DNA from 4 places in the Thauera sp. WH-1 genome. Region 3 is predicted to be linked to each of the others. Evidence: predicted binding sites of a transcription regulator. Region 3 holds the regulator's gene; each other region holds the start of a gene.
What was found. Region 3 encodes FNR, which switches genes on or off when oxygen is low (the NO sensors DNR and NnrR bind a similar motif). Its sites were predicted from a motif close to TTGANCTAGNTCAA; they were not measured.
Positions count from the first base shown of each region.

Region 1: paaN (phenylacetic acid degradation protein PaaN) is a predicted target of FNR. The motif match lies at 2,514-2,527, and genes of this name have one in related genera.
Region 2: napF (ferredoxin-type protein NapF) is a predicted target of FNR. The motif match lies at 2,327-2,340, and genes of this name have one in related genera.
Region 4: ubiU (ubiquinone anaerobic biosynthesis protein UbiU) is a predicted target of FNR. The motif match lies at 2,728-2,741, and genes of this name have one in related genera.

Region 1 covers NZ_JBLQGP010000030.1:21,924-26,843, forward strand. Annotated here, with positions in the region: gene paaG (2-(1,2-epoxy-1,2-dihydrophenyl)acetyl-CoA isomerase PaaG) at 1-788, opposite strand, end outside; gene paaN (phenylacetic acid degradation protein PaaN) at 799-2,466, opposite strand; gene paaX (phenylacetic acid degradation operon negative regulatory protein PaaX) at 2,927-3,871, shown strand; gene paaY (phenylacetic acid degradation protein PaaY) at 3,966-4,583, opposite strand; gene ACMV5O_RS19550 (IclR family transcriptional regulator) at 4,664-4,920, shown strand, end outside.
Region 2 covers NZ_JBLQGP010000005.1:200,152-205,071, reverse strand. Annotated here, with positions in the region: gene ACMV5O_RS07665 (HAMP domain-containing protein) at 1-1,607, shown strand, start outside; gene narL (two-component system response regulator NarL) at 1,604-2,248, shown strand; gene napF (ferredoxin-type protein NapF) at 2,396-2,917, shown strand; gene ACMV5O_RS07650 (chaperone NapD) at 2,914-3,168, shown strand; gene napA (nitrate reductase catalytic subunit NapA) at 3,170-4,920, shown strand, end outside.
Region 3 covers NZ_JBLQGP010000006.1:184,279-189,198, forward strand. Annotated here, with positions in the region: gene ACMV5O_RS08670 (PHA/PHB synthase family protein) at 1-1,271, shown strand, start outside; gene ACMV5O_RS08675 (Crp/Fnr family transcriptional regulator) at 1,305-1,988, opposite strand; gene ACMV5O_RS08680 (SirB2 family protein) at 2,089-2,469, shown strand; gene fnr (fumarate/nitrate reduction transcriptional regulator Fnr) at 2,497-3,237, opposite strand; gene hemN (oxygen-independent coproporphyrinogen III oxidase) at 3,387-4,778, shown strand; gene ACMV5O_RS08695 (sulfite exporter TauE/SafE family protein) at 4,875-4,920, shown strand, end outside.
Region 4 covers NZ_JBLQGP010000004.1:73,881-78,800, forward strand. Annotated here, with positions in the region: gene ubiT (ubiquinone anaerobic biosynthesis accessory factor UbiT) at 2-544, opposite strand; gene ACMV5O_RS05940 (U32 family peptidase) at 576-1,487, opposite strand; gene ubiU (ubiquinone anaerobic biosynthesis protein UbiU) at 1,654-2,670, opposite strand; gene ACMV5O_RS05950 (sodium:solute symporter family protein) at 2,827-4,287, opposite strand; gene rocD (ornithine--oxo-acid transaminase) at 4,408-4,920, opposite strand, start outside.

The DNA of each region.
Region 1 (4,920 bases), on a different contig from region 3:
CCGGTGAACTTCGGTGCGCGCTTTTCCATGAAGGCGGCAACGCCCTCGGCGTAGTCCGGGCTCCAGCCCAGCTCGCGCATGAAGCCGCCTTCGAAGGAGAGCTGCTGCTCGAGCGTGTGGCCGGGCGCGGCGTGCATCGCTTGGCGGGTGCGCACCAGCGCCTTGGTCGGCATGCTGGCGAGCTGGGCGGCGAGCGCATCGACCTTGGCGCCGAATTCGGCGTCGTCGTAGGCGGCCCAGATCAGGCCCCAGTCGGCGGCCTTGTCGGCGGGCAGCTTGTCGGCCAGCAGCGCCAGGCCCATCGCGCGTGCCATGCCGACGCGCTGGGGCAGGAACCAGGTGCCGCCGGTGTCGGGCACCAGGCCGATCTTGCTGAAGGCCTGCAGGAAGGAGGCGGATTTCGCCGCCACCACCAGGTCGCAGGCCAGCGCCACGCTGGCGCCGGCGCCAGCGGCAATGCCATTGACCGCGGCGATGGTGGGCACGCGCAGGTTCTGCAGGCGCAGCACCAGGGGCTTGTAGTTCTTTTCGACGACGTTGCCGATGTCGGGCATCGTCCCGCCCACCGCAGCCATGTCGGGATCGGCGAGGTCCTGGCCGGCGCAGAAGGCGCGGCCGGCACCGGTGAGCACCAGCACGCGCACGGCCTTGTCGGCCTGGATGCGGTCGAGCGCGTCACGCAGCTCGCCGTGCATCTCGCCGGTGAAGCTGTTGAGCTTGTCGGGGCGGTTCAGCGTCAGGCGGGCGATGCCCGCCTCCACTGCGAACTGAATGTTCTTGTATTCCATGGTCGGCTCCTCAGGCGTGGTAGCGACGCTGGACGACACGGAAGCGGTTGGCGACGAAGGCCGAATCCGAGTACGAGGCGTTGGCCGAGGGGTTGCCGCCGGTGCCGTGGTAGTCCGAGAAGGCAGCCGACTGGTTCACGAAGACGCCACCCGTGAGATTGATCGACAGCGCGACCTTGCCGCGCCAGGTGGCCTCGGTCATGGCGTCGATGACGTCCTGCCGGGTGGAGTAGAGGCCGACCGTCAGCGCGCCATGGGTGCTGACCACGCGCTCGGACAGCGCGATGCCGGCGGCGGTGTCGGCGACCTTGACGATGAAGCTGATCGGGCCGAAGCGCTCTTCCATGTAGGCCTTCTCGTCGGCCGCATCGCAGGCGAGCAGCGCCGGGGTGCGCACCTTGGCGCCGGGGAACTCGGGGTTGTCGAGCTTCTGCGAGGCGAGCACGACCTTGCCCAGTGCGCCGCTGTTGGCGATGTCGATGCGCTCGGCGGTGTCGGCGGACTGGATCGCGCCGAGCACAGCAAAGGCGACTTCGGGCTTGGACAGGAAGCGCTCGACCGAGCGGGCGAGGTCGGCGCAGAACTCGTCATAGCTCTTGTGGCCGTCCTCGGTGTCGATGCCACCGGCGGGCACGAAGATCGCCTGCGAGGTGGTGCACATCTGGCCGGAGTAGAGCGACAGCGTGAAGGCGAGGTTGTTGAGCATCGCCTTGTAGGCGTCGGTGGAGTCGATGACGATGTTGTTCACGCCGGCGAGCTCGGCATACACCTGGGCCTGGCGGCAGTTGTCGATCAGCCACTGGCCGAACACGTTGCTGCCGGTGAAGTCGACCGACTTGACCGCCGGATGGGTGGCGAGCGCCTGGGTCACGGTGCGCTGGGTGGCGACGCACAGCGAGACCAGGTTGGGGTCGATGCCGTTCTCGGCGAGCACGGCGCGGATCGTGCGCACGGTGATGGCGGCCGGCAGGATGGCGTTGCTGTGCGGCTTGACGATCACCGCGTTGCCGGTCGCCAGCGCCGCGAACAGGCCCGGGTAGGTGTTCCAGGTCGGGAAGGTGCCGCAGCCGATCACCAGGCCGACGCCGCGGCCGACGATCTGGAAGTGCTTCTTCATGACCAGCGGCGGGTTCTTGCCCTGCGGCTTCTCCCAGGTGGTCTCGGCCGGCACGAAGCTTTGCTCGCGCCAGGCGTAGGTCACGGCCTCGAGGCCGCGGTCCTGGGCGTGCGGGCCACCGGCCTGGAAGGCCATCATCCAGCCCTGACCAGAGGTCATCATCACCGCATGGGCGATCTCGAAGCTCTGCTTGTTGAGGCGGTCGAGGATCTCCAGGCAGATGCCGGTGCGGCCGTCGGCGCCCACCGCCTGCCAGCCCTGCATCGCCTCGAGGCCGGCGGCGATCAGCGCATCGGGCTCGCACACCGGATAGCTGACGTCGAGCGTGATGCCATAGGGCGAGGACTCACCCCCGTGCCAGCCGGTCTGGCCCGGCTGATCCAGCTCGAAGCGCTTGCCCAGGTGGGCCTCGAACGCGCGCTTGCCATCGTCCGGCGCCGTTTCGCCATACAGCTTGGGGCTCGGCATCTCGGGGAACGGGGACCAGTAGCCGCGCGTGGCGATGGCGTTGAGTGCGCCTTCCAGGGTGGCGCGATGCTTCTCGAGCAGGGGGTGGGTCATTGGTCTCTCCGGGTGGGGGTCTTGTGCTTTAAACGATACAAATGGATTTGGTCTATGTCAATCATTGGTATCTCGTTTATGGTGTCGGATCGTTCTTTGTTCTGTCATGCAGAACTTATTTCAGAAAACGTAACTATATAAAAATCAGATTGTTAAGTATCACATGAGAATCATTCATCATTTTTATGAAAGGTAATGAATAATCCTGTCGCTTGCGATGGCATTGATTCGATACCTTTGTGATACAAATAGTCGTTTGTAAGGTATCATTTAAAAGGCATCACGATGATGCTTGCTGAAACGCTGCGCCGCAGCATCGTGAGCGTTCGCTCTGCGCGCCTGCCCGGACACCCAGACCATGCCCACGACCACACCGCTTCACGCTGCCCGCAGGGGTGCTATGCGCAATCCGCTGGAGCCGATAGACTTCGCGCCCGCAAGTGCCCAAACCCGTCAATCCGTGACCACTTCCATTCAGGACCGCCTCGACGCATTTCGCAAGCAGGATCGCGTGCAGGCGAGGTCGCTGATCATCTCGGCCTTTGGCGACGCGGTGGTGCCGCGCGGGGGGCGCATCTGGCTGGGCAGCCTCATCCGCCTGCTCGAGCCGCTGGGATTGAACGAGCGACTGGTGCGGACCTCGGTGTTCCGGCTTGTGCGCGACGAGTGGCTGCGCAGCGAACCTTGCGGTCGGCGCACGGACTACCTGCTCACCGCTTCCGGACTGCAACGCATCGAGGACGCCTCGCGCCGCATCTACGCATCGACCGCCCAGGGCTGGGATCGGCGCTGGCGCCTGGTGGTGACGGTGGGCGAACTCGCTGCGAAGGATCGCGAGCGCTTGCGCCGGGCCTTGTTCTGGCAGGGTTTCGGCACCTTGAGCGGCGACTGCTTCATTCATCCCAGCGCCGACCTGATTGCGGCCTTCGACGCCCTCGTCGGCGAGGGCCTGGGCGGGCTCGTGCCCAAGCTCAAGCCGCTGCTGGCGGCCGATGCCGCGCTTGGCACGGCGGCAAGCGACGCCGAGCTGGTGCACGCGGCGTGGAATCTCGAAGGGCTGGCCGCGACCTATCGAGACTTCGTCGAGCGCTACCAGCCCGTCCTGACGCAGCTGCGCGAGGGCGCCTGCGACGACGAGAGCGCCTTCCTCGGCCGGATGCTGCTGATTCACGACTATCGCCGCCTGCTGCTGCGCGATCCCGGTCTGCCGGACGTGTTGCTCGCCGCCGACTGGCCCGGGCAGCGCGCGCGCCTGCTCTGCCGCGAGCTTTACCGTCGCCTGCTGGCGCCGTCCGAGCGCCATCTGGAGACGCACTTCCAACTGGCCGATGGGCGCACGCCCGAGGCTTCGCCGCGCCTGTTCGAGCGCTTCCAGGACGCCGATCCGCTGAGCGACGCAGGCTGATCCCCCGCTTTGCGGCGCGGCCCACCGACGCGCGGTGCGCCTGCGCCGGATCAGGCAAAGCGTCCGCACGGCGGCGACCTGCTGGATTCCGCCCTCAATCTTCCTTGCGCCGCAGTTCCACCAGCGGCACGACATCGGGCATGTGGATGCGCTTGCGTCCCGGCTCGACCGCCGTCAGCGGCGTGGTCTCCTGCATCGTCGCCAGGCTGCGGCGCGAGAGGTCCTGGTAGGTCGCAGTGCCCTCGCTCTTCCAGCGGATCTCCTCGTCCGACAGCGCACGGATCACCTTCGCCGGCATGCCCGCGGCCAGCACCCGTGGCGGGATCTCGACGCCGGCCTTGACGAAGGCCGACGCGGCAACGATGGACGCCTCGCCGATCACCGCGTTGTCCATGATCACCGCGTTCATCCCGACCAGCGCATTGCGTCCCACCCGGCAGCCATGCAGCACCGCGCCATGGCCAATGTGGCCATCTTCCTCCACGACCGTGTCGGTACCGGGGAAGCCATGCATCACGCACGTATCCTGGATGTTGGAGCCGCGCTCGAGGATGAGCCGCCCGAAGTCGCCGCGCAGGCTGGCGCAGGGGCCGACGTAGCATCCCGGACCGACGATCACGTCGCCGATCAGCACCGCCGAGGGATGTACATACGCGGTCGGATCCACGACCGGCACGATGCCGTCGATTGCGTAGACTTTCAGTTGGGTCATTGCTGTTCTCCGCTGTTTGGGCTTATGTTACATATAAAGAAAATAATTCTTCAATAAGTAATTTTATGAACAGTGCCCTCATGAACGACGAACTCGACGGCAAGCATGGCGTGCAGTCCCTCGAAGTGGGCATGAGCATCCTGCGCGCGATGGTCAGCGGTAAGCGATCCATGATGCTCAAGGACATCGCGCAGGCTGCGGACATGCCCCCTTCCAAGGCCCATCGCTACCTGGTCAGCCTGATCCGCTCGGGGCTGGTCGAACAGGACCGGCTCACCTCGCGCTACGACCTCGGGCCCTTCGCCCTCAATCTCGGCCTCGTCGCCCTCGACCGGGT
Region 2 (4,920 bases), on a different contig from region 3:
GGGGCGTGCAGGCGTCCTGGACGGTGAACCTGAAGCCGCGTATCGCCGCGCTCGGCAGCCAGTCGTCGCCGCCGCCGATCGAGGAGGTGGAGGCGCTGCTCGAGGAAGTGGACGCCTTCGTCGAGCAGCTCAACACCCTGGTGGCCGTCCTCGAGCGCGACACCGAGCAGCGCATTCACGATTTGCGCTTCATCCTCGCGGCGGCGATGGCCGTCATCGTGCTTGTGGTCCTCGTTGCCCTTCTCATGCTGCATCGGGCGCTGCTCAAGCCGCTACGGGGGCTCCTCGACGCGGCGCGCCGCATTGCGGGAGGGGACTTCGGCGTGCGCGTCGGCTACACCGGCGAGGACGAGCTGGGTCGCGTCGGCGGCGCCTTCAACCGCATGGCTGACGAGCTTGCCCGGCACTATCACACGCTGGAGCAGCGCGTGGCCGGCAAGACGGCCGAGCTGCAGCGCAGCAACCGCTCGCTTGAGTTGCTCTATCACGCCATCGCGCGGCTGTACCAGACGCCTACCGCCGCCGAGGCCTACGAGGCGACCTTGCGCGACATCGACCGCGTGGCCGGCCTGGATGGCAGCTTCGTCTGCATCGAGCCGCGCCACGGCGGCCCGGCCACGGTGATCGCCTCCTCGATGGGGCCGTGCCCGGATCGCGCGCAGCGCGGGGAGGCGGCCTGCGAAGCCTGCCGCGCGGCGTCGGAGGGGGACGCGCTGGCGCTGCACAATCCTGCGCTGCTGCGTTTTCCGCTGCGTGATCGCGAGCACCATTACGGCATGCTGCGCCTGTCCCTGCCCGACGGTGGACGCCTGGAAGACTGGCAGCGCCAGTTGGTCGAGGCCTTGTCGCGGCATATCGGCATGGCGCTCGGCGCCAGTCGGCGCAGCGATCAGGAGCGCCTGCTCGCCCTGCAGGAAGAGCGCTCGGTGATTGCCCGCGAGCTGCACGATTCGCTCGCCCAGGCGCTGTCCTACATGAAGATCCAGGTCAGCCTGCTGCAGGCGGTGTTGGCCGATCCGGTACGCAAGGCCGAGGCCGAGCCCATCCTCGCCGACCTGCGCGAGGGCATCAATGCTGCCTACCGTCAGCTGCGCGAACTGCTGGTGTCCTTCCGCCTCGGTCTGTCGGGAGACCTCGCGACCCTGCTCGAGGACGCGGTGCGCGAATATGGCTCGCGCGGTGGCGTCGAGGTGGCGCTCGAGGTCGGGCTGGGCAACTGTGCGCTCAGTGCCAACCAGGAAGTGAACGTCTTGCAGATCGCGCGCGAGGCCTTGTCGAACATGGTCCGCCATGCCCGTGCGCAGCGGGCGCGGGTGGCCCTGCATGGGGGCGCGGACGGCAGCGTGACCTTGACCATCGAGGACGACGGCGTGGGCATCGGCGAGCCGCCGGCGGATGCGCACAACCACCACGGGCTTGCGATCATGCGCGAGCGCGCGCGCAGCATGGGGGGCAGCATCACGTTCGCGGCGGACCCCGCCGGCGGCACCTGCGTGCGTGTGTTGTTCCGCGCTGCGGGCAGCATTCCGGCAGCGCCGCCAGCAGCGGGTCTGGCCCCGACGCCGACGCCGACCCTGACCCCTGCCACTGGAGATTCGAGCGCATGAGCGAACGCCTGTCCGTCATCATCGTCGATGACCACCCCCTGTTCCGCAAGGGCTTGAGCCAACTGCTGCAGACGATCCCGGGCTTTCGCCTCGTCGGCGAGGCGGCAGGCGGCGCGGAGGGGCTGGAGCTCGCGCGCCAGTTGCACCCCGAGCTGATCCTGCTCGACCTCAACATGCGCGACATGAGCGGACTGGAGGTGCTGCGCGGCCTGCGCGCGGCCCGCATCGACAGCCGCGTGGTGATGGTGACGGTGTCCGATGCGGGCGCCGATGTCGTCGCCGCACTACGCGGCGGCGCGGACGGCTACCTGCTCAAGGACATGGAGCCCGAGGCCATGCTCGAGGCCTTGCGCGACGTGGCGGCCGGGCGCGTGGTCATCCCGCCGCAGCTCAACCACCTGCTGGCCGCAGCCTTGCGCGGCGAGTCGAGGCCGCAGTCGGTGGGGGCGGCAGGGCTGACCGAGCAGGAGGTCCGCATCCTCGAGAAGATCGCCGAAGGCCTGTCGAACAAGCAGATCGGCCGCGAGCTCGACATCGCCGAGGGCACGGTCAAGGTGCATGTGAAGCACCTGCTGCGCAAGCTCGACCTGCGCTCGCGCGTCGAGGCCGCGGTGTGGGCGGTGGAGCACATGCGCGGTTGAGGGCGCATGCAGGTTCCCGACCACGGCGCGGCGGCCGGCAGAGCTCGGGAACCTGTGAAAGTGAGGGGGGTTCTCAAGTTGACTCTGGTCAACGACCCGGGTGTGGGAAGGGTCTCTAATCTCTTCCCAATTGGAGCCTGAAAGCACGTGGAATCCGCCCCCATTTCCCGCCGGAGCTTCCTGCGGGGTCGACTGCGCAAGCTTGCGCCGGCGCAACGCCCGCCTTGGGCGCTGGTCGAGGAGGATTTCATCGCCCGCTGCACGCGTTGCGAGGCCTGTGTCGAAGCCTGTCCCACCGGCATCCTGGTGCGCGCCGAAGGGGGTTATCCGGCGGTCGACTTCTCCCTGGGCGAGTGCACCTTCTGTGCAGAATGCGTGAGCCGCTGCGAGCCGCGTGCACTGCAGCGCGCGAGTGCGTCTTCCGTGCCCTGGGCGCTGCGGGCGGCGATTGGCGATGCCTGTCTGGCCGAGCGGGGCATCGAGTGCCGGGTGTGCGGCGAGTCCTGCCCGACGGGTGCGATCCGGTTTCGGCTGCAGGCCGGCGGCGTGGCCCAGCCCGCACTGGATGTGGCCGCTTGCACGGGCTGCGGTGCCTGTTACGCGCCCTGCCCGACGCGGGCGATTGCGCTTCAGGCCAACTTCGACATTCCCACGGAGAGCGAACAATGAACATAGCCAGTCTGGTCGTGCGGGCCTTTCCCGCGGATTTTCCCGTGGTGATCGAGGCCTTGCAGCGCATCCCGGGCGTGGAACTGCATGGCTCCTCGCCCGAGCAGGGCAACATCGTCATCACCATCGAGGACGGCGAGGGCTGGACGGTCACCGACTCCATCCTGGCCGTGAATCTGGCGCCCAAGGTGCAGGGGCTGACGATCGCTTACGAATACACCGATGACGGTCTCGAATTACAGGAGGCATGAAATGAGCATGAATCGACGCGAATTCATCAAGAACAACGCGATTGCCGCCGCCGCTGCCACGGCCGGCATCAGCATTCCCGTTGTGACGCAGGCGCAGGGCGCTGTGCCTTCCGGCACCTCGGTGCGCTGGGACAAGGCGGCCTGCCGTTTCTGTGGCACGGGCTGCTCGGTGCTGGTGGGCGTGCAGAACGGGCGCGTGGTGGCCTCGCAGGGCGACCCCGACTCCCCGGTCAACCGCGGCCTGAACTGCATCAAGGGCTACTTCCTGTCCAAGATCATGTACGGTGCGGACCGCCTGACGCAGCCCCTGCTGCGCATGCGCGGCGGCCAGTACGACAAGAACGGCGAGTTCACCCCGATCAGCTGGGATCAGGCCTTCGACATCATGGCCGAGAAGTGGAAGGCGGCGCTCAAGGAGCACGGCCCGCGCTCGATCGGCATGTTCGGCTCCGGCCAGTGGACGATCTGGGAAGGCTATGCCGCCGCCAAGCTGCACAAGGCCGGCTTCCGCACCAACAACATCGACCCCAACGCCCGCCACTGCATGGCTTCGGCGGTGGCCGGCTTCATGCGCACTTTCGGCATGGACGAGCCGATGGGCTGCTATGACGACATCGAGAACGCCGACGCCTTCGTGCTGTGGGGCTCGAACATGGCCGAAATGCACCCCATCCTGTGGAGCCGCATCACCGATCGCCGCCTGACTCACCCGGGCTGCGAGGTGCACGTGCTGTCGACCTTCGAGCATCGTTCCTACGAGCTCGCCGACAACCCGATGATCTTCAAGCCGCAGACCGACCTGGCGATCCTCAACTACATCTGCCACCACATCATCTCGACCGGTGCGGTGAATCAGGACTTCGTCGCCAAGCACGTCAAGTTCAAGCGCGGCGAGACCGACATCGGCTATGGCCTGCGCGGTAACCACCCGCTCGAGGCCAAGGCGACCAACAACGGCTATCCGGGCGCCGACGGCAAGCCCAAGGGCAACCCGGGCAAGTCCGAGGACATGAGCTTCGACGAGTTCGCCGCCTACGTCTCCGAATACACGCTGGAGAAGACCGCCCAGCTGTCGGGCGTGCCCGAGACCCACCTCAAGCGCATGGCCGAGGCCTACGCCGACCCGAACCGCAAGGTGACGTCCTTCTGGACCATGGGCTTCAACCAGCACACCCGCGGCACCTGGGTGAACAACATGATCTACAACGTTCACCTGCTGGTGGGCAAGATCTCGGAGCCGGGCAACAGCCCGTTCTCGCTCACCGGCCAGCCCTCGGCCTGCGGCACCGCGCGCGAGGTCGGCACCTTCGCCCACCGCCTGCCGGCGGACATGGTGGTCACCGATCCCAAGCACCGCGCCTTCGCCGAGAAGGTGTGGAAGCTGCCCGAGGGCACGATCCCCGACTGGGTCGGGCTACACGCCGTGGCCCAGAGTCGCGCGCTCAAGGATGGCACGCTCAAGTGCTACTGGACCACGACCACCAACAACATGCAGGCGGGCCCGAACGTCAATGACGAGATCTACCCGGGGTGGCGCAATCCGGAAGCCTTCGTCGTCGTCTCCGACGTCTATCCGACCGTGTCCGCGCTGTCGGCCGACCTCATCCTGCCGTGCGCGATGTGGGCCGAGAAGGAGGGCGCCTTCGGCAACGCCGAGCGCCGTAGCCAGTTCTGGCGCCAGCAGGTGAGCGCGCCGGGCGAGGCCAGGTCCGACCTGTGGCAGTACATCGAATTCTCCAAACGCTTCAAGAT
Region 3 (4,920 bases):
CGGTGGCCTTGCGCAAGGCCCTGGAGACCCGCGGCGAAAGCATCATGCGCGGCCTGCAGAACTTTCTCGACGACATCCAGGCGGGCGACGTTCGCATGACGAGTCCGGATGACTTCCGTGTCGGCGAGAATCTTGCCACCACGCCGGGCGCGGTGATCTTCCGCAACCGCCTGCTCGAGGTCATCCACTACGCGCCGACACGGAAGCGGGTCTGCGCCGAGCCGGTGGTGATCGTCACGCCCTGGATCAACAAGTTCTACGTGCTCGATCTGGTGCCCAAGAAGAGCATGATCCGCTTCCTGCTCGATCAGGGCCTGGATGTCTTCATCACGAGTTGGAAGAACCCGGACGCCTCCATGCGCGACGTCGGCTTCGACGACTATCTGCTCGAGGGCGTGGACGCGATCGTGCAGGTCGCGCGTCGTTTCACCGGCGCGGCACGGGTGCACGCAGTGGGCTACTGCATCGGTGGCACTGCGCTGGCGATGTACATGGCCTGGGCCAATCGCCACTACGGCGAGGAGGCGATGCCGGTTGCGGACTGGACGCTCCTCACCACCCTGGTCGACTTCCACAAGCCAGGCGACATCGAGGTCTTCATCGACGAGAGCAGCATCCGCTACCTGACCGAGCAGATGGCGCGCAGGGGCTACCTCGACGGCAAGGACATGGCCGCCTCCTTCCGCCTGCTGCGCTCCAACAGCCTGATCTGGCATTACGTCGTGCATGGCTGGCTGTACGGCGAGAAGCCGCCGCCGTTCGACGTCCTCTACTGGAACATGGACGCCACCCGCATGCCTTATCGCATGCATGCCTGGTACCTGCGCGAGCTCTATCTGGACAACCGACTGATCCAGCCTGGCGCGCTGAGTGTGGCCGGCGAGGCGCTGGATCTGGGGGAGATCCGCCAACCGCTGTACGCGGTCGCGGCCGAGGACGACCACATCGCGCCCTGGCGACAGACTTTCAAGGTCGTACACCACATCGATGGCCCGGTACGCCAGGTGCTGTCCAGCTCGGGTCACATCCTGGGCATCGTGAATCCGGTGGTCGATCCGCCCAAGCGGCGCTACTGGGTGGGGCCGAGCGAGCGCAACGACACGGCCGATGCCTGGCGCCAAAGGGCGCAGGAGAGCGAAGGCAGCTGGTGGGAGGACTGGATGCGCTGGCTCAAGCCGCGCGCCGGGCGTGTGGTCGGCGCGCGCCCGGCCGCGACCGAGGCGTTTCCAGCGCTTGCGCCGGCCCCCGGCCAATATGTGCTCGAGCGCTGAGCGCGCGCCGAGCGCGCTGCACGGGTGCTGCGCTCAGCTGTTGTAGCGGGCAAGCCGTGCCGGGTCGTGCAGGGTGATGCGTTTGCCCTGCACGCTGATCAGGCCGGCCTCGCTGAGATCATGGAAGATCCGCGACAGGGTCTCGGGCGTCAGGTTCAGGCGCGAGGCGATCACCTGCTTGCTGGTCGGCAGGGCGATCTCGCACGGCGTGTCGCTGTCGGCGACCTGCAGCAGGTAACCGATCACGCGCTGCATGCTCGAGCGCAACGAGTAGGTCTCGACGTCCTGCACCAGGCTGTGCAGTCGAATCGCCATGCCGGCCAGCAGTTTGTGCGCAAAGGTCGAGTCCTGGTCGATGAGCTCGGTGACCACGGCCTGGCCGACGTGGATCAGCACGCTGTCGGTGAGGGCCTCGGCAAACACCGGATAGGGGCGGTTCATGAACATCACCGCCTCGCCAAAGCTCTGCAGGGCACCGACGATCTCGACCACCTTCTCGGTTCCTTGGGGAGAGGAGAAGGCGAGCTTGATCTGGCCGGAGACGACGAAGTAAAAGCCGTGGGGCTGGTCACCGCGCTGGAACAGCACCTCGCCCCGGGCGACGTGACGGTCGCGGGTGTAGCGCGACACGCGCTGGATGTCCGCCTCCGACAGTTCGCTGAACAGCGGGATGCGGTGCAGGAAGGACGAAATATCGAGCGTGGCGTGGTGGGGCATCGGCGGACTCTCCGGAACGAGTCGTAATATTAATCGAGAGCGGCCACAATACCGTGCCGTTCGCACCCGGCAGTGGAGTCGGGCATGGCAAGGAGAGGGGATGTACTACGCAATCAAACACCTGCATGTAAGCTGCGTCGTCCTCAGCGTCGCAGGTTTCCTGTTGCGCGGCCTGTGGATGATCTCGGGCAGCCCGCTGCTCAAGCACCGGCTCACGCGCGTGCTGCCTCACGTCATCGACAGCGTGCTGCTGCTGTCCGCCATCGCGCTGGCGGTGATGATCGCCCAGTATCCCTTCGCTGCCGACTGGGTGACGGCCAAGGTGCTTGGACTGCTCGCCTACATCGGGCTGGGCACGGTGGCGCTCAAGCGCGGCCGCACCCTGACTGTCCGCGTGTCGGCCTTCAGCGCCGCCTTGCTGGTGTATGCCTGGATCGCGTCGGTGGCGATGACGAAGAACGTCGCTGGCTTTTTCGCCTGAAGCGGCTGGCGGCGGCGCTGCCTGCGCTCAGCGCGCGCCGTGCTGGTGCTGGATCAGCTTCTTGAGGCTGGCCGGCTCCAGCAGCATCACGTGCTTCTGTTGCACCGCGATCAGGCCATCCTCCTGAAAGCGTGAGAACGCGCGCGACACGGTCTCGAGCTTGAGTCCGAGATAGGAGCCGATCTCCTCGCGCGTCATGCGCAGGTTGAATTCCTGGGCCGAGAAGCCGCGCGCATTGAAGCGCTGCGACATGTTGAGCAGGAAGGCGGCGAGGCGCTCCTCGGCGCGCATCGAGCCCAGCAGCATCATCACGCCGTGGTCGCGCACGATCTCGCGGCTCATCACCTTGTGGAACTGCAGCTGCAGGCCCTCGACCTCGTGCGACATCTGCTCGAGCTTGTCGTACGCGATCACGCACACCTCGCTGTCTTCGAGCGCGATCGCGTTGCAGCTGTGCGCTTCGGTGCTGATGCCGTCCAGACCGAGGATCTCGCCCGTCATCTGGAAGCCGGTGACCTGTTCGCGGCCGTCCTCGAGCAGCACGTCGGTCTTGAACGAGCCGGCGCGAATCGCGTAGATCGCCTCGAACGGATCGCCTGCACGATAAAGGCTCTGCTGGCGCTTGACCTTGCGGCGTGCGCCGACCAGTTCGTCGAGTCGGCTCAGTTCGTTGTCCGACATCCCGAAGGGCAGACACAACTCCACGAGGTTGCACTGCGAACAGGCTGATTTCAGCCCATTCACGGTAATCGGCACACTTGCCCTCATCTGCACGATAATCCTGCTTCCCTGACAAAAGACACCAAACCAGACCCGCTGGTTGGTCGGCCGGGCAAGGTTTCATGCCCGTTGACCCACGTCAACCAAAAACCTGCGGTGATCTGCCATTGTTTGGCACACACTGCAGCAGCAAGACTATGAAAAGCCAGAACGAACTCATCTTCGATCCGCAACTGATCCGCAAATTCGACATCAACGGACCGCGGTATACCTCTTATCCGACAGCGGACCGCTTCGTCGAAGCCTTCAACGCGGATGCGCTCAAGGCGTGGCTCGCAAAGCGGGCCGTGGGCGGCGTCAGCAAACCGCTCTCATTATACTTCCACATCCCATTCTGTAACACGATCTGCTACTACTGCGCCTGCAACAAGATCATCACCAAGGATCATGGGCGTTCCGCCAAGTACCTGAAATACCTGGCAAAGGAGATCGCGATGCAGGCGGCCTGCCTCGAGGGCAGTCGTCAGGTGACCCAGCTTCACCTCGGCGGCGGCACTCCCACCTTCCTGTCGCACGACGAGATGCGCGAGCTGATGGATTCGGTGCGTGAGCACTTCACGCTGGTGCCGAACGGCGAATATTCGATCGAGGTCGATCCGCGCAAGGTCGATTTCGACACCGTGAAGCTGCTCGCCGACCTTGGCTTCAACCGCATGAGCGTGGGCGTGCAGGACTTTGCGGAGGATGTGCAGGCGGCGGTCAATCGCATCCAAAGCGTCGAAGAGACCAAGCTCGTCATCGACGCCGCGCGGGCCACCGGCTTCAAGTCGGTGAGCATGGACCTGATCTACGGCCTGCCCAAGCAGAACGTGATCAGCTTCAACCGTACGCTCGAGCAGGTGCTCGAGATCTCGCCCGATCGCATCTCGCTCTACAGCTACGCCCATCTGCCGGGGCTGTTCAAGCCGCAGCGGCGCATCCAGACCAGCGACATGCCCAGCGCCGACACCAAGCTGCAGCTGCTGCAGCTCGGCATCCGCCGCCTCACAGCAGCCGGCTATGTCTACATCGGCATGGACCACTTCGCCAAGCCGGACGACGAGCTCACCGTCGCCCAGCGCCAGGGCCGGCTGCACCGCAACTTCCAGGGCTACTCGACCCAGGCCGAATGCGACCTGCTCGCCTTCGGCGTTTCGGCGATCGGCAAGATCGGGCCGGTGTATGCGCAGAACGTGAAGACGCTCGACGAGTACTACGATGCGCTCGACCGCGACGAGCTGCCGGTGCTGCGCGGCATCGAACTCACCGCCGACGACCTGCTGCGGCGCGCCATCATCCAGGCGCTGATGTGCCATTTCGAGCTGTCGATGCAGTCGATCGAGATTGCTCACCTGATCAATTTCCGCGACTACTTCGCCGACGAGCTCGCCGACCTGGCCGAGATGGAAAAGGCCGGCCTGCTCAAGATCGACGGCGACTGGATCAGCGTCGAGCCCGCCGGGCGCCTGCTGGTGCGCGGCATTGCGATGGTGTTCGACCGCTATCTGCGTGCCGATCGCGAGCGCGCACGCTACTCGCGGGTGATCTGAGCGCAGTTGCCGCCAACCCGCATTTGCCACCTACCGTTTCTGCAGTGCAGCGTAAGATGACGGCTTCGTCCTTGTCGGCCATGCGCCGGAGCCGTCATGCCTGAAACCGGTTACCTTGCCGTCTTCCTGATCGGACTGCTTG
Region 4 (4,920 bases), on a different contig from region 3:
TTCAGCGTCGGCCGCTGAGGCGAGACTTCAAGGCCTCCCAATCCACCGCGTCGAGCGTGTTCTTCACCAGCAGGCCGAGATCGGTGTCGCCTTCCATGCGCAGGCGGCGGCTGAAGAACAGGGTGTCGGGATCCTCCTCGCGCAGCGCGAGCGCGATGAAGTCGCGCGCGGTGGCCGAGATGATCAGGTCGGGCTTTTTGCCCGCGGCCGGCGCGGCACGGCGGAAGCCCTTGTCGCCGAGGCTGAAGTCGAGCGTCAGGCCGGCGTCGAGCACGCGCAGCTGCAGATGGCGGCCGGCCAGCGGCGCGAGCGTGTCGCGCGGCAGGATGCGGCCGAGCGCGAGGTTGAGCGCCAGCGTCAGGGCCTGGGTGGGCGCTTGCTGCGGCAGGCGCGAAACCAGCCTGGCCAGCGGCGCGGGCACGGTGAAGTCGGGGATGCGCAGATTCTCCAGGTGCTCGCCGATGCGCTGGCGCAGCGCGCCAGGAAAGAGGGCGGACGGCAGCGGCAGGCGGGGCAGCGCGGGAAGGGGGGGCAGGGCAGGCATGGTCAGTCTCCCGGGAGTGTGCGGACGGCGCTCAGGCGGCGACGTACTGTTCGACGCCGGCGCGGCCGTGCCAGAAGCCGTTGCAGGGCGCCTCGACCATCAGTTCGCGACTGGCGGCGAGCGCGGCCGAGGGTGTCTGCGCGCCATCGAGCACGGCGCGGAATTGGTCGACGATCTGACGGGTGTGTGCGCCCTGGGGGCTGATGCGTAGCAGCTCGGCGCTCTGCCGCACCGCAGGCAGGTCGCCAAGCAGGTTGTGCACTCGCGCCGACTGGGTCTGCACGCCGTTCAGCGTCAGGAAGGGTTCGCCCTCGCGCGTGCGCAAGGTGATGCCGTCCATGATCGACAGGCAGCGGAACTCGCAGGTGTCCTTCTGCAGGTTGAAGTGGCGGGCGGTGAAGCAGCGCGCCGAGTGCGCCAGCGGCAGGCGGCCGTAGGCGAAGACCTCGGTCTCGATCGGCGCCGGTAGTGCGGCGCGCACCTCGGCGAGTGCCGCGCCCGACATCTCCGGGGCGACCGCCCAGCGCGTCGCACCGGCGTCGATCATCAGCTGCAGGGTGGCGGGATTGAAGAGGTTGAGCGTGGGGCCGGCGACCCAGTTGCGCACGCCGGCTTCGGTCAGCAGGCGCACCGCGCCCATGTCGTTGGCCTCGACGCGAAAGCCGGTCTCGCCCTCGGTGCTCTGGCGCACGATGCGGCGCAGCACCTTGAGGTCGGACTCGGACTCGATCAGACCCTGAGTGCTGATCACCACTTCCTTGCCGGCGCCAGCGAGCACCTTGCCGACCTCGAGCCAGTCTTCGAGGCGCAGTTCGTGGCGGCGCGAACACACGGTCTCCCCGAGATAGACGCTGTCGACCGGCGCTTCGGCCATGTCGGCGTAGAAATCGAGCACGCTCTGGTGCGGCCAGTAGTAGAGCAGGGGGCCAAGGGCGAGTTTCATGGGGCGGTTCTCATTCGGGCTGGATGGCACCGCGGCCGCTTCCGGTGGGCGGTGGGTCGGGCGGGTGCGGCGGCGGTGGTAGTGGCGCGCCGGACGGGGCTGCGCGCGCTCAGGGCGAAACCGTGGGCGGCGCGAGGCATGGCGTCGCGATGGGGGTCGAAGGGGCTCACTTCCAGGGGCGGTAATACGCCCCCAGGGTGTGGCTCTGGCCTTCGGAGACCTTGTTGAGCTCGGTCATCCACGCCGGCAGCACGGCAAAGCCCTCCGGGCCACCGGCCTTGAGCTTGTCGAGCGCGGCGCGCCACACCTTGGTGACCTGGGCGACGTAGGCCGGGCTGCGCTGGCGGCCCTCGATCTTGATCGCGCGGATGCCGATGCGGGCGAGTTCGGGCAGCAGCTCCAGGGTGTTGAGGCTGGTCGGCTCCTCGAGCGCGTAATAGGTCTCGTCGTTGACCTCGAAGCGGCCCTTGCACAGCGTCGGGTAGCCGGCGCGCTCGCCGTCGGCGAAGCGGTCGATGAGGATTCCGTTGAGGCGCGTCTCCATGCCGCGCGGGGTGTCTTCCCAGCGCACGTGCTTGCCTGGCGAGCAGGCGCCGTTGCAGTTGGGTGATTCCCCGGTGGCATAGGCCGACAGCGCGCAGCGGCCCTCGACCATCACGCACAGGCCGCCGAAGCCGAAGACCTCGATCTCGACCGGCGTGTGGGCGATGACACTCTCCACCTGCGCCATCGACAGCACGCGCGGCAGCACCGCGCGCTGGATGCCGAAGCGCTCGTGGTAGTAATTGATGGCCTCGTAGCTGGTGGCCGAGCCCTGCACCGACAGGTGCAGGCGCAGTTGCGGATGAGTCTTCGCGGCGTAGGCCATCAGGCCGGGGTCGGCGAGGATGAGCGCGTCGACGCCGAACTCCGCGGCGCGGTCGATGGCCTGGGTCCAGCTCGGCCAGTTGCCGGTCTGCGGGTAGGTGTTGAGGGCGAGCAGTACCTTGCGGCCGCGGGCGTGGGCATAGGCGATGCCTTCGCGCATCTGCGGCGGGTCGAAGTTGAGGCCGGTGAAGTTGCGCGCGTTGGTGGCGTCCTTGAAGCCGAGATAGACGCAGTCAGCGCCGTGGTCGATGGCGGTCTTGAGGGCCGGCAGGCTGCCGGCGGGGCAGACGAGCTCGATCGGGGTGGGCACGGTCATGGTGGCGGGCGGATGGGAAAAACGCCGCAACCATAGACGAGGGGCCGCGCGCCCGCGTTGATCGGTATCAAACGCAGGCGGGGCCGGCATTGAAGCCCGGCCCCGCCTGCCTGCCTGCCTGCCTGCGCTGACTGCGGCGCGCCGGCCGCGATGGAGTCAGCGCGTCGTGTGGTAGGTGCCTGCCGCAGCGTGATGGCCGCCGAGGTGCGGGCGATGGTGCGGCTTCGGGCCGAGCAGGCCGCCGACCAGCATGCCCAGCGCGCTGGCCGCCAAGCCGTAGAGCTGGGGTTCGACATCGCCTTCGGCGACGAAGATCTCTAGCAGCAGCCAGGTCGACAGGCCGAGGATGATGGCCAGCGCCGCCCCCAGGTTGTTGGCGCGCTTCCAGAACAGGCCGGCGGCGAGCGGCACGAAGGCACCGGCCAGCGTGACGCGGTAGGCGTTCTCGACCATGTGGTGGATGGTGGCCTCGGTGGTGGTGGCGTACCAGGTGACGAGGACGGTGAACACCACCACCGTCACTCGCGTGCTGAGCAGGAAGGCGCGATCACTCATGCCCGGGATGAAGCCGCGCAGCACGTTTTCGGAAAAGGTCACCGAGGGCGCCAGCAGGGTGCCCGAGGCGGTGCTCATGATCACCGACAGCAGGGCGCCGAAGAAGATCACCTGGGCGAAGAAAGGCATGTGCTGCAGGATCAGCGTCGGCAGGATGAGCTGGGAGTCCTGCTCCATCAGGCGCTCGACCATGCCCGGGTCGATGATGTGGGCGGTGTAGGCCAGGAACAGCGGCACCGCGGCGAAGAAGAAGTAGCTGACGCCGCCCAGCGTCGTGCCCCACACCGCGACACGCTCGTTCTTGGACGAGTTGACGCGCTGGAACACGTCCTGCTGCGGGATGGAGCCCAGCGCCATGGTGGCGAAGGCAGCGATCCAGGCGATCATGTCGATCATGTCGAGCGAGGGCAGCCACTCGAACTTGCCCTCGGCCGCGGCCTTGGCGATGACGAGCTCGAAGCCGCCCGCCTTGTCGCCAGCCAGCCAGGTGACCCATACCAGGCCGATGACGATCACGATCATCTGCACGAAGGTGGTGAGCGCGACCGACCACATGCCGCCGAACAGCGTATAGACCAGTACCACGCCGGCACCGATCAGCATGCCCTGGTTCATGCTCACGACGTCGTTCGACAGCACGTTGAAAACCAGGCCGAGCGCGGTGATCTGCGCCGCCACCCAGCCCAGGTAGGACAGCACGATGCAGATCGACAGCACCAGCTCGGTCGTGCGGTTGTAGCGCATGCGGAAGAAGTCGCCCAGGGTGAGCAGGTTCATGCGGTACAGCGGGCGGGCGAAGACGAGGCCGAACAGCACCAGGCACACCGAGGCGCCGAGCGGGTCGGAGATCAGGCCGCGAAAGCCTTCCTCGAGGAAGGTGGCGGAGATGCCGAGCACGGTCTCGGCGCCGAACCAGGTCGCGAACACCATTGCCAGCACGATGAACATCGGCAGGTTGCGACCTGCGGTGATGTAGTCGCGCGCGTTATGCACCCGGGTGGCGGCATACAGACCGATGCCGATGGAGACGACCAGATAGGCGACGACAAGCCAGAGCAGCATCATGAGGCCCTTCGTGAATGCGCTTCAGGTGCGCGGTTGTAAGATCAGGCGCGAGTTTAGCAATATGCTGCAGCGCAATGGGCGCGGCGTCTTGTCGATCCGGGGGCGGCCGGCGCCGCTTTATTGCAGATTTGCAACGGCCCCGGTGGGGCCGGCCGCGCCGCGCTCGGCGACGGACTGCCGCAGCGTGGTCACGATGCCTTCGATCGCCGCCTCCAGCGTGTCCTCGTCGATGATCAGCGGCGGCGCCAGGCGGATGACGTTGCCATTGGTGTCGCGGGTGGCGATGCCGCGCGCGAGCAGGCGCTCGGCGAGCTCCCCGGCGTCGGCCAGGGCGGGATCGAAGGCCAGGCCGACCAGCAGGCCGCGACCGCGGATGTCCACCACGCCGGGCAGGGCAGCGGCGCGCAACGCGTCCATCAGGCGCGTGCCGAGGCGCTCGGCGTGCTCCCACGGACGGGTGTCCTCGAGCAGGGCGAGCACTTCGGTGCCGACCGCCGCGGCCAGCGGATTGCCGCCGAAGGTCGAGCCATGATCGCCGGGCCGGAACACGTCCATCAGCGCACGATCGGCCAGGAAGGCCGACACCGGCAGCAGGCCGCCGCCGAGCGCCTTGCCCAGGATCAGGCCGTC